3 regions of the Paraburkholderia sp. GV068 genome follow, and region 3 is predicted to be linked to each of the others. Evidence: predicted binding sites of a transcription regulator. Region 3 holds the regulator's gene; each other region holds the start of a gene.

Region 1 (9,881 bases), 160 kb from region 3:
CGCCAGAAATCGTACGGATCGGGACCGGCCAGCTCGGTGAATACGGCGTCGAGTTCGTCCAGTGCGGCTTGCGTCGCTGCGCGCGCCGCCGCGCTGCCTGTGTCCGGCTGCGAGCGCAGCACCGGCAGCAGCGCGCGCTCATAGCGCGCCCGCAGATGCGCCAACTGCTCGGCCGGCTGCGCGTGAAACGACACGGGCGGCACGGGGCGCGCGGTCAACGCGAGATCTTCGTACGCAACGGGCGACGCGGCGCTGTGCTCGCCGAGATGGGCGCACAGCGCGCGGTAGTGATCGAAGAGCGTGGGCGAACAGGCGAGTTCGCGCAGATTGTGACGCTCGAGCGCCGCCCGGAAATCGCGCAGCGCCGCGCCGAAGCCCGGCCGCACGCTCTCGGCCTCGGCCGGATCGCCGGCCGCGAGCGGCGAAAGGCGCACCAGCACATCGGCGAAACGCGTCGCGCTCAGCCAGCCGGCGCTGCGCAACGCGTGCGAGACACGCACCAGTGCAGTCGTGCAACCAGTGTGCTGCTCGAACGCCAGCAGCGCTTCAGCGAGCGCCAGCTCCGCGGGGCGTACGGCGCCGCCGCGCGGGTTGGGCAATGCGTCGAAGGAAACGGGAGCTGCGGATCGAAGAGTCATGAGTTGGCGACGGAAAGTCGGCGGGCCGCCGCCTGGCGCTGCGCGCAGACTGTGCGCCTAACGCGGGAACCGGCGACTGAACAGTGACAAATGCGCAATGACAAACGCGCAACGACAATGCGCAACCACAATGCGCGGCGATGCGTGCCCAGTGACGAATGCTGAAGAGCCAATGCACCGTGCAATACCGGCGATATCAGCTTGTGATTGCGACACCGCCGGCACGGCGACGTTCCGGCGCGATGCCACACTCTGGCCGAGCGCCGCCGGCCGACTTCGATGTCAGATCTGGACCATCTCGAAGTCTTCCTTGCGCGCGCCGCATTCCGGGCACGTCCAGTTGATCGGGACGTCTTCCCAGCGCGTGCCCGGCGCAATGCCTTCGTCCGGCAAACCGGCTTCTTCGTCGTAAATCCAGCCGCAAATCAGGCACATCCAGCTTTGATATTCCATTCTTGTGTCGCGTCGTGAAGTCCGGGGAAACGGGAGCCATGATGGTACCGTGTTGCCGCCCCAATGCCTAGCAATGGCAAACGCCCAATGCAGGCGGCTCACGACCGCGGGCAGCGCCGGACGGATCACGCGGCGCAACATGCGGCGCCGCGCCACACGGCGGGCGCGCGTTGCGGCAGGAAGCGGCAGGCGGGAAGCAACAGGGAGCGGCAGCAAGCGGCAGGGAACGGCCCTGTGCGAAAAAACGCCCCCGCGCCGGTTTAGGACGCATAATTGAGCCAATTGCGCACCTGATGCGCCGAAAATACTGCTCCTCGTAAATCTTCATGCCCAGCGACACGCCTCCGATCGTCCTCACCTTCGGTCTTTCCGATCCCACCGGCGGCTCAGGCCTGCAAGCCGACCTGATGACCCTTGCCAGCATGGGTTGTCATGGCGTCTCCGTGCTCACCGGCTACACCGTGCGCGATTCCGCGACCTGCGACGAGGTCAACGGACTCGATCCTGAAGTGGTCGCCACCCAGGCGCGCATGCTTCTCGAAGACATGCCGATTGCGGCGTTCAAGGTCGGCGCCTGCACGCGCGCCGAAGTCGTGAGCGCGATCGCCGAGGTTGTGGCGGATTACGACGACATTCCGCTGATTCTCGCCCCGGACTTCACGCTCGACGACGAACACGTGCTCGCCGCCGACGAACTTCGCGAAGCCATCGCCGACCTGCTCGCGCCGCAAACCACCTTGCTGGTCGCCGATTCCGCCACGCTGCTCGCCCTCGCCCAACCGGACGGCGACGCCGAAGCGCCGAGCCTCGACGCGGCGATCTCGCATCTGCTGTCGCATGGCTGCGAATACATTCTGTCGACGGAAACGGGCACGCACCGGCTCGTCAACACGCTTTTCAGCGAAGACGGCCAGTTGCGTCAGGACATGTGGGACCGCGGCAGCAACCGGATCATGGGCATCACCGACACGCTCGGCTCGGCGATCGCGGCGCTGCTCGCCAACGGTCAGGAGCCTGCGGAGGCGGTTCGCGAAGCGCAGGAATATCTGTATCAGGCGATACGCAGCGCATTCCGGCCGGGCATGGGCGCGTATATGCCGGACCGCTTCTTCTGGGCCCGCGGCAGCGACGACGAAACGCCGCCGGCCGCCGGCAAGGACGCGGCGCCAGGCGAAGCAAGACACTGACTGGCGCGCGAGTCCGTATCGCGTCTTGCGAACTGGGCACGCGGAGCATGTTGCTGACGCCGCCGCGCGTCAGCCAGCCGCTTGATGGGAGCGGCCGCCGTCGCGATCCAGGCTTTAGTTCAACCATGCAACTCGGCGCGCACAGGCGCCTTTGACGCTGCCGCGACCTTCCCTGCCGCCCTGCCACAGCACGAAGCCAAAGAAAAACCCGCATTTCTGCGGGTTTTTCTTTGGCAAGGCGCACTTCGCGGTGCGCTTTCGCATGAGTTCCCGGTTGAGCCTGTAGACCAGGCCCAACCGGGGAGCGGACACGAAATTACATGTCCATGCCCATGCCGCCCATGCCGCCGGGCATGCCGCCAGGCATCGGTGCATCTTCCTTCGGCAGTTCGCAAACCGCTGCGTCGGTCGTCAGCAGGAGACCTGCCACCGATGCCGCGTTTTGCAGTGCCGTGCGCGTGACCTTCGTCGGGTCCACGACACCTGCGTCGACCAGGTCGACGTACTCGCCGGTCGCTGCGTTGTAGCCGTAGTTGCCCTGACCAGCAGCAACCGCCGCCACCACGACGCTGGCTTCTTCGCCGCCGTTCGTGACGATCTGGCGCAGCGGCTCTTCCATTGCGCGCAGAACGATCTTGATACCTGCGTCCTGATCGGCGTTAGCGCCCTTCAGGCCGGCGATCGCCGTACGTGCGCGGATCAGCGCAACGCCGCCGCCAGCAACGATGCCTTCTTCCACAGCTGCGCGCGTTGCGTGCAGTGCGTCTTCGACACGTGCCTTCTTTTCCTTCATTTCGACTTCGGTCGCAGCGCCAACCTTGATCACTGCAACGCCGCCTGCCAGCTTGGCAACGCGCTCTTGCAGCTTTTCACGGTCGTAGTCCGACGTTGCTTCTTCGATCTGCTTGCGCACTTGCTTGACGCGCGCTTCGATGTTCGCACCTTCGCCAGCGCCGTCGATGATCGTCGTGTTTTCCTTGCCCACTTCGATGCGCTTCGCCTGGCCCAGTTCTGCCAGCGTTGCCTTTTCGAGCGTCAGGCCGGTTTCTTCAGCGATGACCTGGCCGCCGGTCAGGATCGCGATGTCTTCCAGCATGGCCTTACGGCGATCGCCGAAGCCCGGAGCCTTCACAGCAACCGTCTTCAGAATGCCGCGGATGTTGTTCACCACCAGCGTTGCCAGTGCTTCGCCTTCGACGTCTTCTGCGATGATCAGCAGCGGACGGCCAGCCTTGGCGACCTGTTCCAGAACCGGCAGCAGATCACGGATGTTCGAGACCTTCTTGTCGTGCAGCAGCACGAACGGGTTCTCGAGCACGGCAACTTGCTTGTCCGGGTTGTTGATGAAGTACGGCGACAGGTAGCCGCGGTCGAATTGCATACCTTCGACGACGTCCAGCTCGTCTTGCAGCGACTTGCCGTCTTCGACGGTAATCACGCCTTCCTTGCCGACCTTGTCCATTGCTTCAGCAATGCGGTCGCCGATCGACGAGTCGCTGTTTGCCGAAATCGCGCCGACTTGTGCGATTTCCTTGTTGGTCGTGCACGGCTTGCTGATCTTGCGCAGTTCTTCGATTGCAGCCGTCACAGCCTTGTCGATACCGCGCTTCAGGTCCATCGGGTTCATGCCCGATGCAACGTACTTCATGCCTTCGCGGACGATCGACTGAGCCAGGACCGTTGCGGTCGTGGTGCCGTCACCTGCGTTGTCGCTGGTCTTGGAAGCCACTTCCTTGACCATTTGCGCGCCCATGTTCTGGAGCTTGTCTTTCAGTTCGATCTCTTTCGCGACCGACACACCGTCCTTGGTGACCGTCGGGCCGCCGAAGCTGCGTTCCAGGACAACGTTGCGGCCCTTCGGACCCAGCGTGACCTTCACAGCATTCGCGAGGATGTTCACGCCTTCGACCATCTTGGCACGGGCGGAATCACCGAATACGACGTCTTTAGCTGCCATCTTCTAACTCCTTGAATTCTCTGGATATAACCGTGTAAGTAGCGCTTTGCGCTTACTTGTTGACCACGGCCATGATGTCTTCTTCGCGCATGACCAGCAGTTCGTTGCCGTCGACCTTGACGGTCTGGCCTGCGTACTTGCCGAACAGAACGCGGTCGCCAACCTTCACGTCGAGGGCGATTTGTGCGCCCTTATCGTCACGCTTGCCCGGGCCGACGGCCAGGATTTCGCCCTGATCCGGCTTTTCTGCTGCGGCTTCGGGGATCACGATGCCCGACGCGGTCTTGGTTTCTTGATCCAGACGCTTGACGATCACGCGATCATGCAAAGGACGAAGGTTCATACATACTCCTCTCTTGATTGAGACTGAAGAACGCTTGGAAAACCCGGCTGGCCGAGCCAACCGGCGAAGTTGTTAGCACTCTCGTGCGACGAGTGCTAATTATATGGACAGGTGGTGACAAATTCAAGAAGGGAGGGATCGTTGGCGAGTTTCGTCCAACTTTGAAGCTGGTTTACTTCAGCTTGAGCCGCGAGCGTGCGCAGCAGGACAAATTACCCTTGTACATACAAGGGCTTACGGTCACGAATCGCCGTAATCCGACGCGGCAACCTTTACGTTTGGCCCGCCAGATTCGATGTGCGAGGCAACCCACGCAAGGTCGGTAAAAACCCTTACTACCCGGAGCTTCAAGCTACGCTGCTTGAAGCTCTTGAGGGCCGCATAAGGTTTAGGCGGCAACCACGGAACCCGCAGCGAGCCGCTTGCGCCAGGCAATCCAGCCGACAACAATCGATAGTATCGCCACGACAAGCGGCGCCACCCCATGTCCGTATTCGCCGTGCACTGTCACGGTTGCCAGCGCGGCCAACATCACGGTGCAGCCGAGCGCCGCGCCCCACAGCCGTGTCCGTGCTCGCGCCAGCAGAACGGCGGTCATGAGTTCCAGCGAACCGGTCACAAAATGGAACCAGTGCGGGTATCCCCACTTCAGGTATTCCTCGAAGATGGATCGCGGGGCGACGATGTTGCTGAGTGATCCCACGACGAAAAAAGCCGCGAGAACCAAAGGTAATATCTGGCGCCAGGAAAACTTGGACATTCGTTCTACCTTCTCCGATGAGGGCGCTGCCGAGCATCAGTGTGGCCGCCTGGTCGACGAGCCGACACGATCTACTCTGTTCATGCCGTGGTGGCCTTGTAGGCCGCCGCAAAGACATCGCGAGGCGATGTCGTGCCCGCGACGTGCTCGGTGCCCGCAACGCCGAGGTCCATCCAGCCCGCGTTGACGGCATCGAACATCGCTTCGGCGGGTCCGGTGTGGCCCTTCGGAATGCCGAACTGTTCGAACGCTGCCGCCCACCCGGCCCGCGGGATGGCAAAGGCCTTGACGTCGCGCTGCAAGACTTCGCCCAGTTGGGCGGCGACTTCGTCGGCGCTGACCATCGAGCCAAGCTCGACAACGCGATGCCCGGACCACGTCGGCCCGGTCAGCAGCGTCACCACCTGGGCGCCGATATCGTCGGTCGCGATCATGGTCGACTTCCGGCTCGTCGGGTTGTAGTAGACGGGTAGCGTGCCGTCCTGGGCAACGTGCAAGCCGTAAAGGAAGTTTTCGAAAAACCCGCCGGCTCGCACATAGGCGATCGGCAACGTCAGGTGGCGCAGCCCCTCCTCAAGAAGCGACAGGGCCGTGATCATTCCTAGCCCGCTGGTTCTGTTCGCACCCATCGACGACAGCACAACCACCCGCGGCGGCACTGCCCTGGCCAGCGCTTCGACATAGTTCGCGATCACGCTCTTTGCTTCCCTGAAATCCGGCGACGGGGCCCAGACCGCCGGCAGCATGACAAATGCACCTTCGACTCCTTCGAGCGCCCTCTCTACGGCGGCCGCATCATTCCAGTCGCCGTCGACCAGTTCCACACCCTGATCCGCCCAATTCGCCGCCTTCTCGCGATTGCGGACCAGCGCCCGGACTTTCTTGCCTTGCGCCAAAAGATGTTGCGCCGTTGCCCCGCCTACGCGTCCCGTGATTCCCATAACCAGAAACATGTACTTCTCCTGAAATTAGTATCCTGCGACTCCACCACGCGCCCGGCCCAGAGGTCCGTAGGAGTGAGGAACGGTCTTTGTTTGAGGGCAGGTCTATCATAGAGACCTCTGCCTTCCATCGTAAGGAGGCAGTTTTTTGTTACCAGAAGAGTTAAAGGGAACCCGAATGAGCACGTCCCAGAATGCGATCGACAGATTCAGCCGATATCAGCGTCAATTGGCCGACGCCCAGCCGGCACACTGCGCGGTTCGCGACGTGCTGGACCGCATCGGCGACAAATGGAGCATGCTCATGGTCATGGAGCTCGCGACGCGATCGCAGCGCTTCAGTGAGCTTCACCGGGCCATCCCGGACATTTCCAAGCGCATGCTGACCCAGACACTGCGCGATCTCGAGCGCGACGGACTCGTCACTCGCCATGTTTTTTCAACGAGGCCGCCGACCGTCGAATATCGTTTGGCCGCACTAGGCCAATCCCTGCTGGAACCGATGGCGGCCCTCGTCGATTGGGCCGATCGTCGTTATCCGGAGATCCATGCCGCGCGCGTCCGCTTTGACGACGCACCCGGTGATGTCCCGCGCTAGATGCCTGGCCTGATGTGAGGGTGATGGCGAAAGCCTGAAGCGGTCAGCTTATGTTGGGCTTCGCAGATGGCGCGGTAGGACGCATCACTCGTTTAGTACTCGACCTGGGACGCTGAGGCGAAAACCGCATTGAGAACGCGTAGCAGGCGCGCGAAGCACGTTGGCGCCGACGCGGTTATACCGCAGAGGCCATCACATTTTCTCTGACGGCGCGACCCATTGCGTCGCCTTGCCCGAATCCAGGGCTTCCACCAGCGCGGCGAGCGGCATTGGCTTGGCGATGTAATAACCTTGGGCTTGCCCCGCGCCGATTTCGCGCAACGCAGCGAGCGTCATCGCATCTTCGACACCTTCCGCCACTACACGCAGGTCAAGCGATTCCGCCATGCGCACGATCGCCCGAACAATAGCCCGCGTGCGCGGATTCGACGATAGGCCGAAGGTGAACGACTTGTCGACCTTGAGGCCGCTAAAGCGATACTCGTGGACATAGCTGAGTGACGAAAAACCGGTCCCGAAATCGTCCAGTACCACGGACACGCCGTTGTCGGCCAAGCGCTGCATCGTACGCCGTGCTATCTCTGGCTCCGCAATCAGCGCGCCCTCTGTTAATTCCAGACAGATGCGCGACGGCGCGACTCCGTGCTGCTGGAGGAGCGCGAAGACGTCGTCCGCAAAATCCTCGCGAGTCATGCTGTAACTCGAACAGTTCACATGTACGGGCGGCCAGCCGGCGAGCCCCGGCTGGGCGAGTATCACTGCGATACGATTGAGCATGTATAGATCGAGCCGGCCCATGACCCGGAGTCCTTCCATCGCAGGCAGAAATTCTCCAGGAGTGAGCACGCAGCCGTCTGGCTGGCGCCAGCGAATCAGGGCTTCGAGCGCAGTCAAGCGACCGGTGGCGGTACAGACGATCGGCTGAAAGAAAGGCACGAGTTCATCGTCTTTTTTTAGCGCAGCGCGCAAGCTGCCTTCCTGTTGCATCTGATCCGAAACCTGGCGTCGCAATTCCTGATTGAACACCACGTAACTGTCACGCCCGCCGTTTTTTGCCCGGTACATCGCCGTATCGGCATCGCGCAGCAGGTCCGCCGGTTCGCCGTGAAAGTCATCGTCAGCGGAGACAATGCCGATACTGCATGACGAAAAAACCACGTGATCGCCGATAGAAAACGGCACGTCGAATGCTGACAGTATCCGCTCGGCGAGCTCGATAGCGTCTTCGACGGAAGCCTCGGCGGAGAGGATCGCGAATTCATCTCCGCCGAGGCGCGCAAGCATGCATTTATCCGCGAGACAATCACGCAGCCGCGTGGCCGCCGACACCAGCAACTGATCGCCGAAATGGTGACCCAGACTGTCGTTCACGACTTTGAAGCGATCGAGGTCGAGAAACATTACTACCAGTTGCTGCCCGGCGTCGCGGTGCCTCGTCCATTCCGCACCAAGCCGCTCGAGCAAATAACGGCGATTAGGCAGACCGGTCAGTGCGTCGTGAAAGTTCTCGTGCCACAGTTGCGCGTTTGCCTCGTCGAGCTCCCGCGTGCGCTCCTGAACGCGTGCTTCCAGCTCGACGTTGGCAGCATGTAGTGCATCGGCGGCGCTGCGTCGTGATAACGCAGTGTCGATGTGACGTGAAACGAAGGTCAGCAGTTCCTGATCGCGCGGCGTGTAGTGGACGTCCGGGGAATAGCTTTGCACTGCAAGCATGCCCCGCACGTTTCCGCCTTCGAAAAGCGGGATGCCGAGCCAGGAACGCAGCTTGAGCTGATCGTGGTCAAGTTCCACCTTTCCTTCGCGAATGAGGCATTCTGCATCGGCGCGATTCAGTAGACACGGCCGGCGCAGCGAGATCACGTATTCCGTGAAACCTCGTTTGCGACGTCGCGGAGCCGGCTGATGGTGAACGAGTTCATCGGCGTAGTAAGGAAACGAAACCGTTTCGGTATTCTCATCGTAAAGCGCGATGTAGAAGTTATGCGCGTCGAGCAGTTCTCCGAGGATGCCATGCAGATTGCGGAAGAACCCGACCATGTCTCCCGGCGCGCTAGACAGCTCGGCGATTTTGAAAAGCGCACCTTGCAAATGTTCCGCGCGTTTGCGCTCCACTACCTCCTGACGCAACGCAGTGTTGAGTTCTGACAGTTCGGATGTTCGCCGGGTGACGGTTTCTTCCAGATTGGCGCGATGAAGAATCCGGTCCAAGGCCATTGCAACGTGACCCGCGACTACCAGAAACAACGCGCGGTCTTCGGCGCTATAACTGCGCGACACGTCGTACACCTGCATGGCAAGCATGCCGAATACTTCATCCGATGCATTTTTTAGCGGGGCGCCCATCCAGAACTCCGGGCGGTCGCCAACGCAATAGAAACGCCCCTGCTTTTCAGCCTCGATAATCCCCGCAGCGTCGATCAGCAACGGCTGTCCACTGGTCAGCACGTGGCCTGTCAATGACAGGCGGTCCGGGTCGACGACGTCGTAGCTTTCCGGCTCGAGCGCCTCAACGTCGATAACATCGACGTAATACGGATAGGTGATGCGTCCGCTTGCCTGTTCATACAGCGCGAGATAGAAGTTTTCCGCGTCGATTATCGTCGCGAGCTGTCGGTGCACGGCGAGCAGGAAAGCCGAGCGCTCGCGGACAGTGCTGGCTATGTAGGCGATCTCGTACAGTACCTGCTGCGTCTTCTGCGCGCGCGCGAGCGCGTCGGCAAGCAGTTGCACTCCCAGCGCATTCGCGAATGCGGCAAGGGCCGCCTCATGCGGCTGGGCAGGCGGTGCAAGGAGCCATCCGAAAGCGCGGTCGCTGGGTCCCGTCGGCCAGCAATGCAGAGCTTCCGCCTCGCAAAACTCGCTGAGTTTATTGTTGGCCAGAACTTCCGGCCATACCCGGTGTGTGCGGGCATGCGCCGCCAGATGGAGTTTTTGTCCCGCGCGATACCATGCCCATTCTCTCCCGCGCAGAAGGTCGCCCGACGCTCGAAGGAGATTATCGATC
Region 2 (9,881 bases), on a different contig from region 3:
GCCTCGCTGCCGATGTCGGTCGCGACGCTGCAGCAGGCGCCGCTTCAGGTGCGCGATCAGCTTGCGCTCGCGTTTTCGCAATCGGGCAAGAGTCCCGATCTCGTCGGCACGATGCAGGCGCTGCGCGCAGCCGGCGCGTTGACCGTTGCCGCCGTGAACGCGCCCAGCTCGCCGCTCGCGGATGCTTGCGAATGGCATCTGCCGCTCGTCGCCGGTCCCGAGTTGAGCGTCGCGGCTACTAAAAGTTATATCGCGATGCTGTCGATCTCCGCGCAACTGGTCGCGCACTGGCAGAACGACGCGGCGCTGCTCGGCGCGCTGAACACGCTGCCGGATGCGCTGCAAGACGCGGGCAAGCTCGACTGGTCGAAGGCAGTCGACGAACTGCGCGGCATCGAACGCATGATCGTGATCGGCCGTGGTCTGGGTCTCGCGATCGCGCAGGAAGCCGCGTTGAAGCTGAAGGAAACCTCCGGCATTCAGGCCGAAGCGTTCTCGAGCGCGGAAGTGCGTCACGGTCCGATGGAACTGATCGACCGCGACTATCCGCTCCTCGTATTCGCGCCGCGCGGACCGGAGCAGGCAGGCCTGCTGCAACTCGCGCGCGATATGCAGGCGCGCGGCGCACGCGTGCTGCTGGCCGCGCCGTCCGACGTGCCCGAAGCCACGCTGCCGCTCGCCACCACCGCTCACGCGGCGCTCGATCCGATCGCCGCAATCCTGTCCTTTTACGTGATGGCCGCCGGCCTTGCGGCCGCGCGCGGGCGCAATCCCGATGCGCCGCGCCATCTCAACAAAGTCACCGAAACTCACTGACGAGAAATCAGATGCGACGTGTCGAGGAGTCCCGTTTAATGAGCCATTCTGAAGGCCATATTGTTTTGCTCGCGCCGATGACCGGTCCGGTCGTGCCGCTCGCGAACGTGCCCGATCCGGTGTTTTCGGGGGGCATGTTCGGCGACGGCATCGGCGTCGATCCGCTCGAGGGCCGGCTCGTCGCACCGTGCGACGCAACCGTCACGCATCTCGCGCGCACCGGTCACGCGGTGACGTTGGCGACCGCGGAAGGCGCCGAGATTCTGCTGCATATCGGCATCGACACCGTCGAGCTGAACGGCAAGGGCTTTGCGCCGATGGTCGAGCAAGGCGCCAAGGTGCGTGCCGGCGATGTGCTGATCGAGTTCGATCAGGATCAGGTGGCGCTACGTGCGCCGAGCCTCGTCTCGGTGATCGCCATCGCCAATTCGGATGCGTTCGAAATTGTCGAGCGCGCGCAGGGCGGCATGCTGAAGGCGGGCGAAACGCCGCTGTTGCTGCTGCGTGCCCGCGACGGCGCGGCGGCTGCGGCGTCGCGTCAGTTGAGCGCGACCGGCGTGACCGAGGAAGCGCGTGCGCAGATCACGCTGGCCCACGCCGGCGGTCTGCATGCGCGGCCGGCAGCGCGCGCCCGCGAAGCGGCGCGTGCGTTCGATGCGCGCGTCGAAGTGCGTTATGACGGACGCAAGGCGGCGATCGAAAGCGTGGTTGGTCTGCTTGGGCTCGGCGCGGGCCAGGGCGCGACCGTCGAACTGCTCGGCGTCGGCCCGCAAGCCAAAGCCGCAGTCGACGCAATCGCTCACGAACTGACGCGCGAGGCCCACGGCGAAGTCGAAGAGAAGCCGGCGCGGCAAAGTTCGCCGGCGCCGCAAACGGTGACGCCTGCCGCCGGCGAAGCGCTCGCGCCGAATACGCTCGCGGGCGTGTGCGCGTCGCCGGGCGTTGCTGTCGGCAAGCTGGTGCGCTGGGACGACGCGGACCTCGATCCGCCGGAACAGGCGAGCGGCACGTCCGCTGCGGAAAGCCGCCTGCTCGACAAGGCGATCGCGACCGTCGACGCCGATCTCGGCACGACAGTGCGCGACGCGTCGCAACGCGGCGCGGTCGGCGAGGCGGGCATTTTCGCGGTGCATCGCGTGCTGCTCGAAGATCCGACGCTGCTCGACGCCGCGCGCGATCTGATCAGCCTCGGCAAGAGCGCGGGCTTCGCATGGCGCGAAGCAATTCGGGCACAGATAGGCATCCTGAACAATGTCGAAGACGCGTTGCTCGCCGAACGCGCCGCCGATTTGCGCGACATCGAAAAGCGCGTGCTGCGCGCGCTCGGTTATACGAACGCCGCCGCGCGAACGTTGCCGGATGAAGCCGTGCTCGCCGCCGACGAATTCACGCCGTCCGATCTGTCGTCTCTCGACCGCTCGCGTGTCACGGCGCTCGTGATGGCGCGCGGCGGCGCAACTTCGCACGCGGCCATTCTCGCGCGCCAGGCGGGCATTCCGGCGATGGTCGCCGTCGGCGACGCGCTGCATGCGATTCCCGAGGGTGCGCAGGTCGTGGTGAACGCGACGAATGGCCGTCTCGAGTTTGCGCCGACTGAGCTCGATGTCGAGCGCGCGCGCCTCGAGCGCAATCGTCTCGCGGGCGTGCGCGAAGCGAACCGCCGCATGTCGCAGCAAGCGGCAGTGACAGCCGATGGCCGCGCGATCGAAGTGGCCGCGAACATCGCCACGCTCGACGACGCCAACACCGCAGTGGAAAACGGCGCCGACTCCGTTGGCCTGTTGCGCACCGAGCTGCTGTTCATTCACCGCGCCGCCGCGCCGACCACGGACGAGCATCGGCAGAGTTATCAGGGCATTGCCGACGCACTCGGCGGGCGCACCGCGATCATCCGCACGCTCGACGTGGGCGCCGACAAGGAAGTGGATTACCTCACGCTGCCGCCGGAGCCGAACCCGGCGCTCGGCTTGCGCGGCATTCGCCTCGCGCAGGTGCGCCCCGATCTGCTCGACGATCAGTTGCGCGGCCTGCTCGCGGTCAAGCCGTTCGGCGCCGTGCGCATTCTTCTGCCGATGGTGACCGACGTCGGCGAACTGATCCGCATCCGCAAACGTATCGACGAATTCGCTCGCGAGCTTGGCCGCACCGAGCCGATCGAAGTGGGCGTGATGGTCGAAGTGCCGTCGGCGGCGCTGCTCGCCGATCAGCTTGCGCAACACGCGGACTTCCTGTCGATCGGCACCAACGACCTCACGCAATACACGCTCGCGATGGACCGCTGTCAGGCCGATCTGGCCGCGCAGGCCGACGGTCTGCATCCGGCCGTGCTGCGTCTGATCGCGGCCACGGTGCAGGGCGCGAACAAGCATGGCAAATGGGTCGGCGTGTGCGGCGCGCTTGCGGGCGATCCGCTTGCGATGCCGCTGCTTGTCGGCCTCGGCGTGACCGAGCTTTCGGTGGATCCGGTGTCGGTGCCGGGCATCAAGGCGCGCGTGCGCAACCTCGATTATCAACTGTGCCGCCAGCGCGCCCAGGATGCACTGGCGCTCGAATCGGCGCAGGCGGTAAGAGCAGTCAGCCGCGAAACCTGGCCGTTGGACTGAACTCCGCACGGCTTGCATCGCTACATAACTTAACGACGTCCGTCGACAACGAGACAAGGATTGGAGGTAATCAATGGATGGGAATCCGTTTCTGAAGATACAGCGCCTGGGACGCGCGCTGATGCTGCCTATCGCGGTGCTGCCGGTTGCCGGCCTGCTGCTGCGCCTCGGCCAGCCCGATGTGTTCAACATCAAGATGATCGCCGACGCCGGCGGCGCGATCTTCGATAACCTGCCGCTGCTGTTTGCGATCGGCGTGGCCGTTGGCTTTGCGAAGGACAACAACGGCGTCGCGGGTCTCGCGGGCGCGATCGGTTACCTGATCGAAGTCGCGGTGATGAAGGACATCAACGACAAGCTCAACATGGGCGTGCTGTCGGGGATCGTGGCGGGCGTCGTCGCCGGTTTGCTGTACAACCGGTACAAGGACATCAAGCTGCCGGATTACCTCGCGTTCTTCGGAGGGAAACGCTTCGTGCCGATTGTCACGGGCGTGGTCTGTCTCGCGCTCGGCATTGTGTTCGGCTACGTGTGGCAGCCGGTGCAGGGCGTGATCGATACGGCCGGCCATTGGCTGACCACGGCGGGCGCGCTCGGCGCATTCGTGTTCGGCGTGCTGAACCGGCTGCTGCTCGTGACGGGTTTGCATCACATTCTGAATTCGCTGACGTGGTTCGTGTTCGGCAGCTTCACGCCGCCGGGCGGCGCAGCGGTGACGGGCGACCTGCATCGCTTCTTCGCGGGCGATCCGACTGCCGGAACGTTCATGACGGGCTTCTTCCCGGTGATGATGTTCGGCCTGCCGGCCGCGTGTCTCGCGATGTTCCACGAAGCACCGAAGGAGCGCCGCGCGGTGGTCGGCGGCTTGCTGTTCTCGATGGCGCTCACGTCGTTCCTCACGGGCGTGACCGAGCCGATCGAATTCAGCTTTATGTTCCTCGCGCCGGTGCTGTACGTGATCCACGCGTTGCTGACGGGTCTCGCGCTCGCGATCTGCTCGGCGCTCGGCATTCACCTCGGCTTCACGTTCTCCGCGGGCGCCATCGACTACGTGCTGAACTACGGCCTGTCCACCAAGGGCTGGCTGGCGATTCCGGTCGGTATCGCGTATTCGGTGGTGTACTACGGGCTGTTCCGCTTCTTCATCCGCAAGTTCAATATGGCGACGCCGGGCCGCGAACCGGCCGCGGCCGACGAGCAGGTGGAATCGTTCACGGCTGGCGGCTTCGTTTCGCCGGCTGCCGGCGCGGCCGTGCCGCGTGCGCAGCGCTATATCGCGGCGTTGGGCGGTGCGGCGAATCTGTCGGTGGTGGATGCGTGCACGACGCGTCTGCGTCTGTCCGTCGTCGATTCGAACAAGGTCTCCGAGAGCGAACTGAAGACGATCGGCGCGCGCGGCGTGCTCAAGCGCGGCGCGACGAACGTGCAGGTAATCATCGGACCGGAAGCGGACATCATCGCCGATGAAATTCGCACGGTGATCGGGCAGGGCGGCGGTGACGCGGTTGCGGCAAAGCCGGCTGCTGTAGTGGCTCCTGCTGCTTCGGCTCCCGCGGCCGTTGCAACTGGCGCGGCGAACGGTCCTCTCGATCCCGATCCGTTGCGCTGGCTCGCGGTGTTTGGCGGCGCGGGCAATGTGGTGTCGCTCGATGCCGTCGCGGCGACGCGTCTGCGTATCGTCGTGCGCGATCCGTCGGCGGTGGATCGTCAGCGTCTCGCCACGCTCGATACCGCGTGGGTGTCGGCGGACACGTTCCATATCGTCGTCGGCGATGCTGCGCGGCGTTACGCCGAAACGCTGGCGACCCGCATGCCGGCGAGCGGCGGCGCGGCGCCTTTGCCAGCGTGATTGGATGACGGCGGCAGCCAGGCTGCCGCCGCTCACTTCGCGCTGAGAGATCACAGCGCGTATAAAAAACCCTGCCGTCGTGAGACGGCAGGGTTTTTCACTTACAGCGCTTATTCGAAACGAACGTTACGCGTACTCGGTCAGCGCGCCGCGCATCTTCTTCATCGCGCTGGCTTCGATCTGGCGAATACGTTCCGCCGACACGCCGAACTCGTCGGCCAGTTCGTGCAGCGTCGAGCCGCCCGAACCATCGTCCTGCACCTTCAGCCAGCGGGCTTCGATGATGCGGCGGCTGCGGGCATCGAGTGCCTCCAGTGCCGTCGCGATACCGTCGCTCTGCAGCTTGTCGCGCTGACGCGAGGCCAGCACGGCGGTCGGCTCGCTGTGCGAGTCGGCGAGATACGCGATGGGCGCGTACGACTCTTCGCCGTCTTCAACCTGGCCTTCCAGCGCGATGTCGCCGCCCGACAGGCGCGTTTCCATTTCGGCTACTTCTTCGCGCTTAACGTTCAGTTCCTTGGCGAGACCTTCGATCTCGTCCGGCGTGAACGAGCCCAGGCCCTGCTTGTGGCTGCGCAGATTGAAGAACAGCTTGCGCTGCGCCTTGGTCGTGGCGACCTTCACCATGCGCCAGTTGCGCAGAATGTATTCGTGGATCTCCGCCTTGATCCAGTGCATCGCGTACGACACCAGACGCACGTTCTGCTCGGGATCGAAGCGCTTCACGGCCTTCATCAGGCCGATGTTGCCTTCCTGGATCAGGTCGGCGTGCGGCAGCCCGTAGCCGAGATAGTTGCGCGCGATCGAAACGACCAGCCGCAGGTGCGACAGCACGAGCCGGCGCGCGGCCTCGAGGTTGTCGTGCTCGCGGAATTCTGTGGCGAACTGGCGTTCTTCTGCCGGCGTCAGCATCGGAATCCGATTTACGGCCTGGATGTAGGCGTCGATGTTGCCCAGTTGACCGGGCAGCAGGGAGGAATGCGAGAGCGCCAGCGCACCTGCCGGAGCGGCCTTAGCCGACGACGGGCTCAGAGTACTCGGAAGGGTCAATGCATGGCTCACGTGGAAAACTCCTTTGGAATCAGGCAAAAGCTTGTTCAGGTAACGACTCCAGCGTTGGATGTTAGCACTCTCGTTTTCCGAGTGCTAATACTTAGAGGCCGTAGGGGCTTCCAAGTTCCGTAAATTCCTATCGACATCAAAGCTTCAATAGCCATGATACGCCCCTTCAAAGCGCAATGCAGAGACGTATTAATTACCTGACAAAGCGCCTTCATTTATCACTTTCGACCGATTTTTTCACTTTTTAACGTCAGTAATTGCGAAAATTTAAGTTTCTTAAGATGATCCGCCGACTTCGGATTCTCTTTAGAATAAGCAAGACTGTTACAGATCGTTCAACCTGTTGAGCTCGGGTGTCAGATGAACAACAAAAAGAATGTCGTGCGTGGACTGGCTCTAAAAAGCGTCTGCGCGGCCCTGCTGTTTGGCCTTTCAGGCGTCGCCGCGGCGGATCAGTTCGGAATCCAGGTCGCCGGCGGCCTCGGCGATCACCATGTCAAGAAGCTGGATCTCGGCTTTGTGTGGGACCCGAATCTCACGTGGTGGCAGATCGGCGACTGGCATTTCGCGCTGATCGGCGAGGCGCACGTGGCCTGGTGGCATACGAACGAAGGCAATGTGCACGAGAACATCGGCGAAATCGGTGTGACGCCTATCATTCGCTTCATCAAAGGATCGGGAACGATCCGGCCTTTCGTCGAGGCCGGCGCGGGCGTGCGGCTTCTGTCGAGCCCGAGAATCTCTTCGACCTTCACGCTTTCCACGGCGTTCCAGTTCGCCGATATGGCGGGCGTGGGCGTGCAATTCGGCGGCCGCCAGCAGTACCAGGCCGGCTACCGCTTCCAGCATGTGTCGAACGGCGGTATCAAAGAGCCGAATCCTGGTATAAATTTCCACCAGCTATATCTGCAATATAACTTCTGACCGTGGCCGCTACGGCTCACCGGTACAAGGGGCTGAGCAATGGCGGCAAAGACAATCGAGGCGATTCGCGGGCTGGAGCGGGAACGCTTTCGCGCAATGGTCGACGGCGACGGGCAGTCGCTCGACGCGCTGCTTGCCGACAACCTGAGCTACGTCCACACGAACGGCAAGCGCGAAACGAAGCAGCAGTTCATCGACGGCATTACGGGCGGACGCCGCCGCTACCGGCAGATCGAAGTGCAGACGCAGGACGTGCTGCCGGTCGGGCGGGAAACCTGCGTCGTGACGGGCCGCGCGCTGATCGAGATGGAAGCCAATAACGGCGCGCTGCTTTTCCCCATTGCCTACACGGCGATCCATACGCAGGAAGAGGGCCAGTGGCGCCTCATTGCGTGGCAGGCAACGCGCTGCGCAATCGAGTGAGCTTACGACGGCGTTCTGGCGACATCCACGATCAGTTCGACTTGCCGCTCGATCGCGCCGGGCACCGGCGCCTCGCCGCGCAGCACGGCGCTGATCCACGCCGCGGTCGTCGCGGCGTCGCGCGCTTCGGGTAATTCGACCTCCGGCGCGTCTCGCGACGAGCGCTCATGCGGCACCCGCGTCTCGCAGATGCCGTCGTGCAGCCAGTCGATCTGCACCTGACGCCGCGTGTCGGCCACCGCTTCACCTTCGGTGCCGCGCGCGAGCAGCGCGCCGCCCTGCGCCGCCTCGGGATGCGCGCTGAATAGCTGGGTCAGGCTGTCCCGATACGGTGGATGCGTGTAGTTCACGAGCCGCAAACCGGCGGGCGCGAACGGCTGCAGAATTTTCACCAGCGTGTGCGTCGAGTTGCGCACGCCCATGCGCCGGCGCAGCGCGAGCAGACGCGCGAGCTTCGGCGCGAGAACATCGATGGACGCAAAGGCCACGCGCCGCTCGGCGAGGCCGTCTTCGATATCGTCGTGCGAGCTTGCGTGCGGAATCCGCAGATGCGTGAAAATTTCGGCGCTCGTCACGCGGCCGGGATCGTCGGTGACGCCGTGCACCAGAACCGGCACGCCCTCGCGCGCGAGCAGCAGTGCGAGGAGCGGCACGAGATTCGGCTGCTTGCGCGCGCCGTTGTAGCTCGGGATCGACACCGGGCTGAACTCGCCCGGCGGCAGATGAACCGGCTCGAACGACGCATGAGCGCCGGCGAGCATCGCGGCGAGTTCGTCGGCGGTTTCGCCTTTCACGCGGTAGGCGAGCAGGATCGCGCCGAGCTCGAGTTCGCCGACGCGGCCGTCGAGCATGGCGGTGTAGAGCGCGCGGGTGTCGTCGGCGGTGAGCGCGCGGGCGCCGTTCGGCCCGCGGCCAATCTCCTTGATGAAGCGGGCGCAAGGGAACGGGTTGGCGGTGTCGGCGGAGTCTGTCATGAGGGCAATGGACTTGCTGGCGCGCCGACTTTGAGCCGGCCGCCACGGTATTCAAGGGACGTTGTCTGGTGTGAGTATCGCATCTATGGCGCTGCGGCGAGATCCTGGCAACGGCGTGGCAATGGCGCGGCGCTGTCGCGAACGGCTGCCGGACTGACGCGCGCCGCCTGTTGCCGCGCGTTAAACTGGCTGTCTGTTTGTCTGTCTATCGCCGCGCCGCGGCTTCTGTCTGTCTAACAACGGAGAACCGGATGAGTTACGTATTTGCACCGGCACCGGTAGTTGCAGTGCCGGTTGTCGGGTCTAGCGAGCAGTTCCCTGTGCGTCGCATTTACTGCGTCGGCCGCAATTACGAGGCGCATGCCCGTGAGATGGGACACGATCCGGATCGCGAGCCGCCGTTTTTCTTCGCCAAGCCCGCGGATGCCGTTCTGTATGTGCCGCCGGGCGAGACGGGCGAATTCCCATATCCGTCGCAGTCGAAAAACGTGCACTTCGAAATGGAACTGGTCGCGGCGATCGGCAAAGGCGGCAAGGACATTCCGGCCGACCGCGCGCTGGATCACGTCTACGGCTACGCGCTCGGCCTCGATATGACGCGCCGCGATCTGCAGGCCGAGGCGAAGAAGCTCGGGCGTCCGTGGGACACCGCAAAGGGCTTCGATCACTCGGCGCCGCTTGGGCCGATCCATCCGGTTTCGACGGTCGGCCACGTCGGAGAAGGCGCGATCTGGTTGTCCGTCAACGGTGAGGACAAGCAGCGTTCGGACGTGTCGCAGCTCATCTGGTCGGTCGGCGAAACTATCGCTTATCTGTCGACGCTCTTCGAGCTGCAACCCGGCGATCTCATCTTCACGGGCACGCCGGAAGGTGTCGGCGCGGTCGTGCCGGGCGATCTGATGAAAGGCGGCGTGGACCGGCTCGGCGAGTTGAGCGTGCGCGTCGTTTGACGCGGGGATGGGGAGGAGACAACAACATGAAGCTCTACAGCTATTTCCGCAGTTCGGCGTCGTATCGCGTGCGCATCGCGCTCAACGTGAAGAATCTGCCGTACGAGTATGCGCCCGTGCATCTCGTGCGGGACGGCGGCGAGCAGTTGAAGCCCGAGTACCGCAAGCTGAACGCCGACGGCATCGTGCCGACTCTGGTGGACGGCCACGAGGTCATGCCGCAATCGCTCGCGATCATCGAGTATCTGGAGGAAACGCATCCGGAGCCGCCGCTTCTGCC
Region 3 (9,881 bases):
GCGTACATCTTCTCGCCCATCTTCTGCGAGGCCGTGGCCACTGCTTCGATCTTGGCTTCGATCGCCGCCTTGTCGCTCGAACCGCTCTTCAGCGTTTCTTCGAGGTCCTTCAGCGCGGATTCGATCTTTTCCTTCTCGGCAGCTTCCAGCTTGTCGCCGTATTCGGTGAGCGCCTTCTTCGTGCTATGGACCAGCGCGTCGCCCTGGTTGCGGGCATCGGCCAGCTCACGCAGCTTGTGATCTTCTTCCGCGTTGGCTTCGGCGTCCTTCACCATCTTCTCGATTTCGGCTTCAGACAGACCCGAGTTCGCCTTGATCGTGATACGGTTTTCCTTGCCGGTCGCCTTGTCCTTCGCGCCGACGTGCAGAATGCCGTTTGCGTCGATGTCGAAGCTCACCTCGATCTGCGGCGTGCCGCGCGGTGCCGGCGGAATACCTTCCAGGTTGAACTCGCCGAGCAGCTTGTTGCCCGCTGCCATTTCGCGTTCGCCCTGATACACCTTGATCGTCACGGCGCTCTGGTTGTCGTCGGCCGTCGAGTAGACCTGCGAATGCTTGGTCGGGATCGTGGTGTTCTTGTTGATCATCTTCGTCATCACGCCGCCGAGCGTTTCGATGCCGAGCGACAGCGGGGTCACGTCGAGCAGCAGAACGTCCTTGCGGTCACCCGACAGAACCTGACCTTGAATCGCGGCGCCAACGGCCACGGCTTCGTCCGGGTTCACGTCGCGGCGCGGGTCCTTGCCGAAGAATTCCTTAACCTTTTCCTGCACCTTCGGCATGCGGGTCATACCGCCGACCAGAATCACGTCGTCGATTTCGCCGACCTTCACGCCTGCGTCCTTGATCGCCACGCGGCACGGTTCGATCGTGCGTTCGATCAGCTCCTCAACCAGCGCTTCCAGCTTGGCGCGCGTGATCTTCAGATTCAAATGCTTCGGACCCGACGCGTCAGCCGTGATGTACGGCAGGTTGATTTCGGTCTGCTGGCTCGACGACAGCTCGATCTTGGCCTTTTCAGCCGATTCCTTCAGGCGCTGCAGCGCGAGCACGTCTTTCGACAGATCGACGCCTTGCTCTTTCTTGAACTCGCCGATGATGTAGTCGATGATGCGCTGGTCGAAGTCTTCACCGCCGAGGAACGTGTCGCCGTTCGTGGACAGCACTTCGAACTGCTTCTCACCGTCGACGTCCGCGATTTCGATGATCGACACGTCGAACGTACCGCCGCCCAGGTCATACACGGCGATCTTGCGGTCGCCCTTCTCGTTCTTGTCGAGACCGAACGCGAGCGCGGCTGCGGTCGGTTCGTTGATGATGCGCTTGACTTCCAGACCGGCGATGCGCCCCGCATCTTTGGTTGCCTGACGCTGGCTGTCGTTGAAGTACGCGGGAACCGTGATCACGGCTTCGGTGACCGGCTCGCCGAGGTAGTCTTCAGCGGTCTTCTTCATCTTGCGCAGCACTTCCGCGGAGATCTGCGGCGGAGCGAGCTTCTGATCGCGCACTTCGACCCATGCGTCGCCGTTCTCGGCCTTCATGATCTTGTACGGCATCAGGCCGATGTCTTTCTGAACTTCCTTCTCTTCGAAGCGGCGGCCGATCAGGCGCTTCACCGCGTACAGCGTGTTCTTCGGGTTCGTGACCGACTGACGCTTGGCAGGCGCGCCGACGAGAATCTCGCCGTCTTCCATATACGCGATGATCGACGGCGTGGTGCGCGCACCTTCCGAGTTCTCGATCACCTTGACCGAATTGCCTTCCATGATCGCCACGCACGAGTTGGTCGTGCCGAGGTCGATACCGATGATTTTGCCCATTTTTACTAATCTCCTGACTTTGATCGCTGCGGGAAGCGCCCTGTTTGCCGTTCGGCGGCAAGGCGATCCGCCCTGAATTCACACTGCACTGAACATAAGTGCGTCCGCATCGTTTTCAAGACCTCTTTTGCGATGCGGTCTTTAATTTTTTTCAATCGGCCGGCGTTTCACCCGGCGTTTGGCCAGAAACCGCCTGAATCTTCTGCCGCGCCGCGGCGACAGCGGCCTGGAACTGCCCAAGACCGTGCCAGCCGGTTGCGCGGCCAAGCCGTTTGCCGCGATGAAAAAAGAACCACGTAGGCACGCCGTGAAGCATGAAGCGCCGCCCGAGCTCGCGGTGCTCGTAGACATTGCTGTGAAACCACCGCAGACCGAGCGCCCGGATCGCCTCAGGTTGCGCCAGCATCGCCTTCTTCGCGATCTCGCAATTGAAGCAGTCGAGGCCCCAGAAGAACACCACCGCGAGTTCGTCGCCTGCTTCGGCGAGGCCCGCGTCGAACGATTCGGCGCTCAGCTCCTTCATGTCGAAGACCGAAAACGCGGTTGCGTCGACGGGAATGTTGGCCATGATCGGGTTACCTGGTGTCTACGTGGACCTGGCGAACTGCCTGCGACGGGCGCTTACTTCGGCGCGGCCACCGTCACGAGCGCCGGACGCAGCACGCGGTCGGCGATCACGAAGCCCTTTTGCAGCACGGCGACCACCGTGTTCGGCTCCTGATCCGCCGGCACCATCGAAATGGCCTGATGGCGATGCGGGTCGAACTTCTCGCCCACCGGATTCAGTGCGACGACGCGGCCCTTCTCCAGCGCGCCCGTGAGCTGGCGCAGCGTGAGCTCGACGCCTTCGCGCACTTTCGCGAGGTCGTCGGAAGAATGGGCGACGGCAGCTTCCAGGCTGTCGATCACCGGCAGCAGGTGCTCGGCGAAGCTCTCGATAGCAAATTTATGCGCCTTCGCGACGTCTTCCTGCGCGCGGCGACGCACGTTCTCGGTCTCGGCCTTGGCCCGCAGGAAGCTCTCCTGCAACTCGGCGATCTTGGCCTGCGCTTCAGCCAACGCAGCTTCGGCACCCGTGGCTGCCGGCGTGTCCGTGGCGACGCTCGCCGCGGCTTCCTGCTCGGGAGTGACCGCCTCGGCGGCCGGGCGCTCGGTTTCGTCCGCGGGCGTGGGATTCTGGCTCGTCGGGTTCTCTTGCGTGTTTTCCATGTCGCTGAAAGTCGTTAAAGATTTAAAAGCCAACGGCGGCGGCAACGCATGAATGCGCCGCGACTTTTGTGCGTTGCAAAATCGCGACAAACATTCGAACGCGCCACCGCGTATCGGAACGGCAGGTGGGGCCGCAAGCGCCCATTTCAAGCGCCTCGGCCGAAATTTTCAGAGCGGGCGCCGCTGGCGGAAACGCGCGGTTACAACCATTAGCGCGGCGCAATCAGATTCAGATTGAGCGCGAACAGCAAGTGACCTATGCTCCAGTAACGCAGCGGAAAAACCTCGTTAACCCTAATCTGACGTAATCCTTTCCGCCCTCTTGCAATTTCCACCCGGCTAGCTCGTTTCTTTGCTGCAACATCCCATAAGGGGGTACCGTGAAACTGACCTTTGCAATCTCGGTGGTCGCACTGGTACTCGTTGCGGGCACCACGACCATCTGTATGTCCGGGGCGGTCAACGACCACACCACCGAATACGGCGGCGTGAACGCGACCATGGAACAGCTGTTCAATCCCCACCTGAAAATCTGTCGATAGTGCGGCGGTCGCGCTTGGTCGGGCGGCCATGCAATGCCTCGGCCGGCTCGCGATAAGTTTTGCGGCGCTCCTGCTCGGCCTTGCGTTTTTCGCGGCTTTCGTCGGTCTCGGCGTAGAGCGTCTGCGCGACGGTCGCCGGACCGCGCACCTCGCACACGCCCAGCACCTGCACCTGCCACACGAAGCGCTCGATCTCGATCTCGACCAGGTCGCCGACCCGCACGTCCTTGGCGGGCTTCACATTGGCCCCGCCGATGCGCACGCGGCCTTTCTCGACAGCATCCGCCGCGAGCGAACGCGTCTTGAAGAAGCGCGCCGCCCAAAGCCATTTGTCGATGCGCAGTTTCGCGCCCGGTTCGGTTGAAATCCTGTAGTTCATGAAGTCTCGTCAAGCCGCTGTGTTATGCGGCACGGGTACTGCCTGCACCGGCCAGCCTTGCAGATTCTGCGCGACGATTTCGCCGAGCGCGGCGATCCATGCCTGCGACGCGTTCACACACGGAATGCGGTGAAATTCCTTGCCGCCCGCATGCAGGAATTCGTCGCGCACTTCCATGCCGATTTCTTCGATCGTCTCCAGGCAGTCGGCCGTGAAGCCCGGACAAAACACATCAGCACGCCGCACGCCTGCCGCGCCGAGTTCCTTCAACGTGGGCGCCGTGTAGGGCTGCAGCCACTCGGCCTTGCCGAAGCGCGACTGGAAGGTGATGCGGCATTCCACCGACGTCAGGCCAAGCGCCTGCATCAGCAACGCGCCGGTTGTCTGACACTGCTCGTGATACGGATCGCCGAGATCCAGCGTGCGTTTGGGCACGCCATGAAAGCTCAACACGAGTTTGTCGCCCGCCGCGAAATCCGGCTGGCCATGAAGATGCCAGTAGTGACGCACCTGCGCCGCGAGCGCCGCGATATATGCCGGATGATCGGCGTATTGACGCACCGTGCGGATCTCCGGCTGATTGCGCATGCGCTTCATCGCGGAGAAGGCGTCGTCGAAAGCGGTCGCCGTGGTCGACGACGAATACTGCGGATACATCGGCACGAGCAGCACCCGCTCGGCGCCCGCGAGCTTGAGCTGATTCAGCATCGCCGGAATGCCCGGCGTGCCGTAACGCATCGCGTATTCGACGAGCACCGTGTAGTCGTTCAACTGCAGCAGATGGCGCAACGCTTCCACCTGCTTTTCCGTATAGACGCGCAGCGGCGAGCCTTCGGGCATCCAGACGGCCGCATATTTCTTCGCGGACGCGCGGCCTCTGAACGGCAGGATCAGCAACCGCAGAATGATCTGCCACAGCAGCGCCGGAATCTCGACCACGCGAGGGTCGGACAGGAACTGCGCGAGATAGCGGCGAACCGCCCGCGGAGTTGGCGCGTCGGGCGTGCCGAGGTTAATCAGCAGCACGGCAACACGGTGCGACGTGGCGTTCTGCGAAGGCCGCTCGAGGTCGAAGCGCATAGGCTATAGCCGGATAACCGCAGTGAGCGGAGGGTTGAACAGGTGAGATTCATTATAGCGGTGCGCCCTATGGCGGCGGCCTTCGTGGCCGCGCGCCCCAGGCGCCCCTGGCCGTTCGGCTAATTGGCAAGCGGCGCGCGCTCGCGCATGATGTGCCGCATCGACCGCCGCGGCGTTGACCGCTACTGCTGACTTACTGCTGACTTAGCGTGAGCGAAAGCAGTCTTGCCGTGATGTCCACAATCGGGATGACGCGGTTGTACGCCATCCGCGTCGGGCCGATCACGCCGAGCGTGCCGACGATCTTGCCGTTCACCTCGTAGGGCGCGGTGACGACGCTCATTTCCTCGATAGGCACGAGGTTGGACTCGCCACCTATGAAGATCTGCACGCCGGCCGCATGACTCGACACATCCAGCAACTGAAGGAGACTGGTCTTTTGGTCGAACACATCGAACAGCTTGCGCAGGCGCGCCATGTCCGAGGAAAGATCGGCTACTTCGAGCAGATTGCGCTCGCCCGAAATCAGCACGGTCTCGCCGGTGTCGGATTCGTCCGTGCTCGCCGTGACGGCCGCGTGCATGAGCGTGGTCATGTCGCCGCGCAACTGGTCGATTTCTTCGCGCAGGCGGCGGCGCACTTCGTCGAAAGACAGGCCGGCGAAGTGCGCGTTGATGTAGTTCGAAGCCTCCACGAGCTCGGACGGCGAAAAGTCGCGCTGGGTCGCCATCATGCGGTTTTGCACGTCGCCTTCGGGCGTCACGATGATGAGCAGAATGCGCTTGTCCGACAGCCGCATGAACTCGATCTGCTTGAACACGTGACTGCGCCGCGGCGTCAGCACGACACCGGCGAACTGCGACAGATTCGAGAGCACGCTCGCCGCGGCCGCGACGATTTTCTGCGGCTCGCCTGCCTGCAGCGTAGTCTTGACCGTGCGGGTGACGGCTTCTTCGTCCGCGGCGGATTCGACCGTGAGCATGGTGTCGACGAACAGCCGGTAGCCGCGCGGCGTAGGAATGCGTCCCGCCGAAGTATGCGGACTGATGACGAGCCCGAGATCCTCGAGATCCGACATGACGTTGCGGATGGTTGCCGGGCTCAACTCCAGGCCCGAATAGCGCGACAACGTGCGCGAGCCGACCGGCTGACCTTCGGCAATGTAGCGCTCGATCAGCGTTTTCAGGAGGGTTTGTGCGCGAGGATCTAGCATGACGAAAAATTTTAGCTCAATGAGGCGACTACCGCGAGCGCCGACGGCGCCCATCACCGGCGAATTTCCCGCCGCCCGCCGGGACCGCGCCTTGCGCTCGTTCCAGCACAACGTGCCGCATTGTGTCGGGCGTGCCGCCGGCCCCGTTGCCGACGGTCCGGCCAGCCGCGCGCCGGTGCGGTTTGCGCGGCGCGCATGTCATCAAGGCTTCACCATTCTAACGATAATCCCGCACTGCGCTCACGGCCCGCTGCGAACGGCCGGCCGCCGCGTCCCGGCCCCGTTCTTTTCAGGCCCTACCTATGGTGTAATGCCGGCATGCAAGTAACCAGCCAGTTCAAGACTGTCGCGCTCGTCGGGCGCAACAATACGCCGGGCATCCGCGACCCGCTGACCGCGCTCGCCACGTGCATCGCGAAGCGCGGCTTCGAAGTCGTTTTCGAAGCCGACACCGCGGCCGAAATCGGCGTGACCGACTATCCGGCGCTGCGGCCGGCCGAAATCGGCGCGCGCGCCGACGTGGCTGTCGTGCTCGGCGGCGACGGCACGATGCTCGGCATCGGCCGGCAACTGGCGCCGTACCGCACGCCGCTCATCGGCATCAATCACGGGCGGCTGGGCTTCATTACCGACATCCCGATCTCCGACATGAGCGTGACCGTGCCGCAAATGCTGGCGGGCAACTTCGAGCGCGAGGAACGGGTGCTGCTCGAAGCGCGCATCATGCGCCAGGGCAATCCGATCTATCACGCGCTCGCGTTCAATGACGTCGTGGTCAATCGCAGCGGCTTTTCGGGCATGGCGGAGCTGCATGTGTCGGTGGATGGCCGCTTCATGTACAACCAGCGTTCGGACGGACTGATCGTCGCCACGCCGACCGGCTCGACGGCGTACGCGCTGTCGTCGCAAGGGCCGATTCTGCATCCGCAACTGCAGGGCATCGTGCTCGTGCCGATCGCGCCGCATGCGCTGTCGAACCGGCCGATCGTGCTGCCGGACGATTCCAAGGTCAGCATCCAGATCGTTTCGGGGCGCGAGGTGAACGTCAATTTCGACATGCAGTCGTTCACGTCGCTGGAACTCGGCGACTCAATCGAAGTGCGCCGCTCGCGTCATACGGTGCCGATGCTGCATCCGGTCGGCTACAGCTATTTCGCGACGCTGCGCAAGAAGCTGCACTGGAACGAATACCCGTCGCACGAGGAAGATCCCAAGCCGTGACCGGCGCGGACGCCGGACCGCAAGCGCGCAGTTCGTAAAACCCGATACCAAGCTCACCGACAAGCACAAACGACTTCCATGCTTCGCCACCTCTCGATACGCGACTTCGTCATCGTCGCCGCGCTCGACCTCGAATTCGACAGCGGCTTTACCGTTTTCTCCGGCGAAACCGGCGCCGGCAAGTCGATCCTGATCGACGCGCTGGCGCTCGCGCTGGGTGCGCGCGCCGACGCGAACGTCGTGCGGACGGGCGAGACCCGCGCCGACATCACCGCCGAATTCGACACGCACGCGCAAGTGGACCAGTGGCTCGACGAGCAGGCGTTGAGCGCGGCCGCGGCGGACGGCCAGCACGGCGGCACTGTTATGCTGCGCCGCGTGGTGGATGCGAACGGCCGCTCGCGCGCGTTCATCAACGGCACAGCGGCGACGCTCGCGCAACTGCGCGAAGTCGGCGAAATGCTGGTGGATATTCACGGCCAGCACGCGCATCAATTGCTGATGCGGCCCGACGCGCAGCGCGAGCTGTTCGACACGCATGCAGGGCTGACCGAGCTGTCCGCGAGCGTCACGCGCGCGTGGCGCGCCTGGCGCGAGAAGGTGCAGGCGGTCGAGCACGCGCAAACCCGCGACCGCGAATTGCAACTGGAACGCGAGCGTCTGGCATGGCAGCTTGCCGAGCTGGACAAGCTCGCGCCGCAGCCGGGCGAATGGGAAGAAGTCAACGCGGAGCATCGGCGGCTGTCGCATTCGGCGAATCTGATCGACGGTGTGCAAGGCGCGCTGAATGCGCTCTCCGAATCGGACGAGGCAATGATCACGCACCTGGCGTCGATCGTCTCGAAGGTGCGCGACCTTGCCGATATCGACCCGGCCTTGAACGACGTGCTGGCCGCGCTCGAACCCGCCGAGATCCAGCTTCAGGAAGCCGCGTATTCATTGAGCCATTACGCGCAAAAGCTGGAACTCGACCCGGACCGGCTCGCACAAGTCGAAAAGCGCCTCGACGCATTGCACTCGGCGGCGCGCAAGTTCCGTTTGCAGCCCGAAACGCTGCCCGAGGAACACGAGACGCGCCGCGCGCAGCTTGCCGCGCTCGACGCCGCCGCGGATCTCGACAGCCTGCACGCCGCCGAAGCCAAAGCGCGCGAGGACTTCCTCGCCGAAGCAAAGAAGCTCTCGAAGGCGCGCGCCAAGGCCGGCAAAGCGCTCGGCGCCGCGGTCACCACAGGCATGCAGGAACTGTCGATGAAAGGCGGCAGCTTCGAGGTCGCGCTCGTGCCGTTACCCGAAGGCGGCGCGCATGGCCTGGAGCAGGTCGAGTTCCGCGTCGCGGGTCATGCGGGCGTGCCGCTGCGGCCGCTCGCGAAGGTCGCGTCGGGCGGCGAACTCGCGCGTATCAGCCTTGCGCTCGCCGTGATCGCGAGTGCCGCGAGCCCGACGCCCACACTGATCTTCGACGAAGTGGATACTGGAATCGGCGGCGGCGTCGCCGAAGTGGTCGGACGGCTGTTGCATCAACTCGGCGAAGCGCGCCAGGTGCTTTGCGTCACGCACTTGCCGCAGGTCGCCGCGCGTGGCGATCATCATTTCCAGGTGGCGAAAGCCGGCAACGGCAAGGGCGGTACGGTGAGCAGCGTCGTTTCGCTCGACAAGGCGAGCCGCGTCGAAGAAGTCGCGCGCATGCTCGGCGGCCTGGAGATCACGCCGACCACGCGCAAGCACGCGAAGGAAATGCTGGCGGCGTAGGTGGGGGTTGAGGGCGGCGGTCGGGCTCCGGGCCGTCGCTGGCCGTTGCAGGCCGTTGGCTCCGGTCGCCGCTGGCCGTCAGTCGACCGCAGCGACCCGTCGCCCGTTACCCGCCCCCATCCTCAAAAATCCCACCTCACCCTCGCCCAAACACCCGCTCCCAAAGCCCAAGCACCGCATCTCTCTCGGCCGCGACCAACCCCGGTTCCACCCGCGCCTTCTCCATCCCATCAAGCCGCAGCTTGTGCTGCAGCTTCCGGTACGTGCGATAAGCGGCGCCGACCGTCTCAGCTTCCGCCTCGCTCATCAGCCCAAGACGCGACACCTCGCGCAACAGCGCAATGTTGCCCGTATTGCGGATCAGCTCGGGATCGCGCGCCGCATGCAACAGCACCCAATACTGCACGGTGAACTCGATATCGACCATCCCGCCGCGATCGTGCTTGAGATCGAACAGCGTCGTGTGGTTCGGATGCCCGGCGGCGACGCGCTCGCGCATCTCCACGATTTCGTCCGCAAGCTGCGCGGCGTCGCGCGGCGTCGTCAGCACCTGTTCGCGGATCGCCTCGAACTGCGCGCCGATCTGCGCGTCGCCCGCGCAGTAGCGCGCGCGAGTCAGCGCCTGGTGCTCCCACACCCACGCGGTGTTGGCCGCGTCGCCCTCGCGC

What was found. Region 3 encodes HrcA, which represses chaperone genes, less so after heat shock. Its sites were predicted from a motif close to TTAGCACTCNNNNNNNNNGAGTGCTAA; they were not measured.
Region 1: groES (co-chaperone GroES) is a predicted target of HrcA. The motif match lies at 4,651-4,677, and genes of this name have one in related genera.
Region 2: rpoH (RNA polymerase sigma factor RpoH) is a predicted target of HrcA. The motif match lies at 6,392-6,418, and genes of this name have one in related genera.

Annotation. Positions count from the first base shown of each region.
Region 1 is NZ_QBUB01000003.1:280,514-290,394, forward strand. It holds gene C8K18_RS08860 (hypothetical protein) at 1-638, opposite strand, end outside; gene C8K18_RS08865 (rubredoxin) at 921-1,091, opposite strand; gene C8K18_RS08870 (hydroxymethylpyrimidine/phosphomethylpyrimidine kinase) at 1,418-2,278, shown strand; gene groL (chaperonin GroEL) at 2,595-4,235, opposite strand; gene groES (co-chaperone GroES) at 4,288-4,578, opposite strand; gene C8K18_RS08885 (DoxX family protein) at 4,967-5,338, opposite strand; gene C8K18_RS08890 (NmrA family NAD(P)-binding protein) at 5,419-6,291, opposite strand; gene C8K18_RS08895 (helix-turn-helix domain-containing protein) at 6,458-6,877, shown strand; gene C8K18_RS08900 (EAL domain-containing protein) at 7,070-9,881, opposite strand, start outside.
Region 2 is NZ_QBUB01000017.1:69,139-79,019, reverse strand. It holds gene C8K18_RS27610 (SIS domain-containing protein) at 1-816, shown strand, start outside; gene ptsP (phosphoenolpyruvate--protein phosphotransferase) at 855-3,419, shown strand; gene nagE (N-acetylglucosamine-specific PTS transporter subunit IIBC) at 3,493-5,268, shown strand; gene rpoH (RNA polymerase sigma factor RpoH) at 5,395-6,330, opposite strand; gene C8K18_RS27590 (acyloxyacyl hydrolase) at 6,691-7,254, shown strand; gene C8K18_RS27585 (nuclear transport factor 2 family protein) at 7,294-7,677, shown strand; gene ybiB (DNA-binding protein YbiB) at 7,680-8,651, opposite strand; gene C8K18_RS27575 (fumarylacetoacetate hydrolase family protein) at 8,903-9,601, shown strand; gene maiA (maleylacetoacetate isomerase) at 9,628-9,881, shown strand, end outside.
Region 3 is NZ_QBUB01000003.1:442,048-451,928, forward strand. It holds gene dnaK (molecular chaperone DnaK) at 1-1,820, opposite strand, end outside; gene C8K18_RS09560 (co-chaperone YbbN) at 1,972-2,388, opposite strand; gene grpE (nucleotide exchange factor GrpE) at 2,442-3,029, opposite strand; gene C8K18_RS33255 (hypothetical protein) at 3,410-3,571, shown strand; gene C8K18_RS09570 (RNA-binding S4 domain-containing protein) at 3,543-3,950, opposite strand; gene hemH (ferrochelatase) at 3,960-5,030, opposite strand; gene hrcA (heat-inducible transcriptional repressor HrcA) at 5,224-6,243, opposite strand; gene C8K18_RS09585 (NAD kinase) at 6,562-7,464, shown strand; gene recN (DNA repair protein RecN) at 7,543-9,213, shown strand; gene glnE (bifunctional [glutamate--ammonia ligase]-adenylyl-L-tyrosine phosphorylase/[glutamate--ammonia-ligase] adenylyltransferase) at 9,350-9,881, opposite strand, start outside.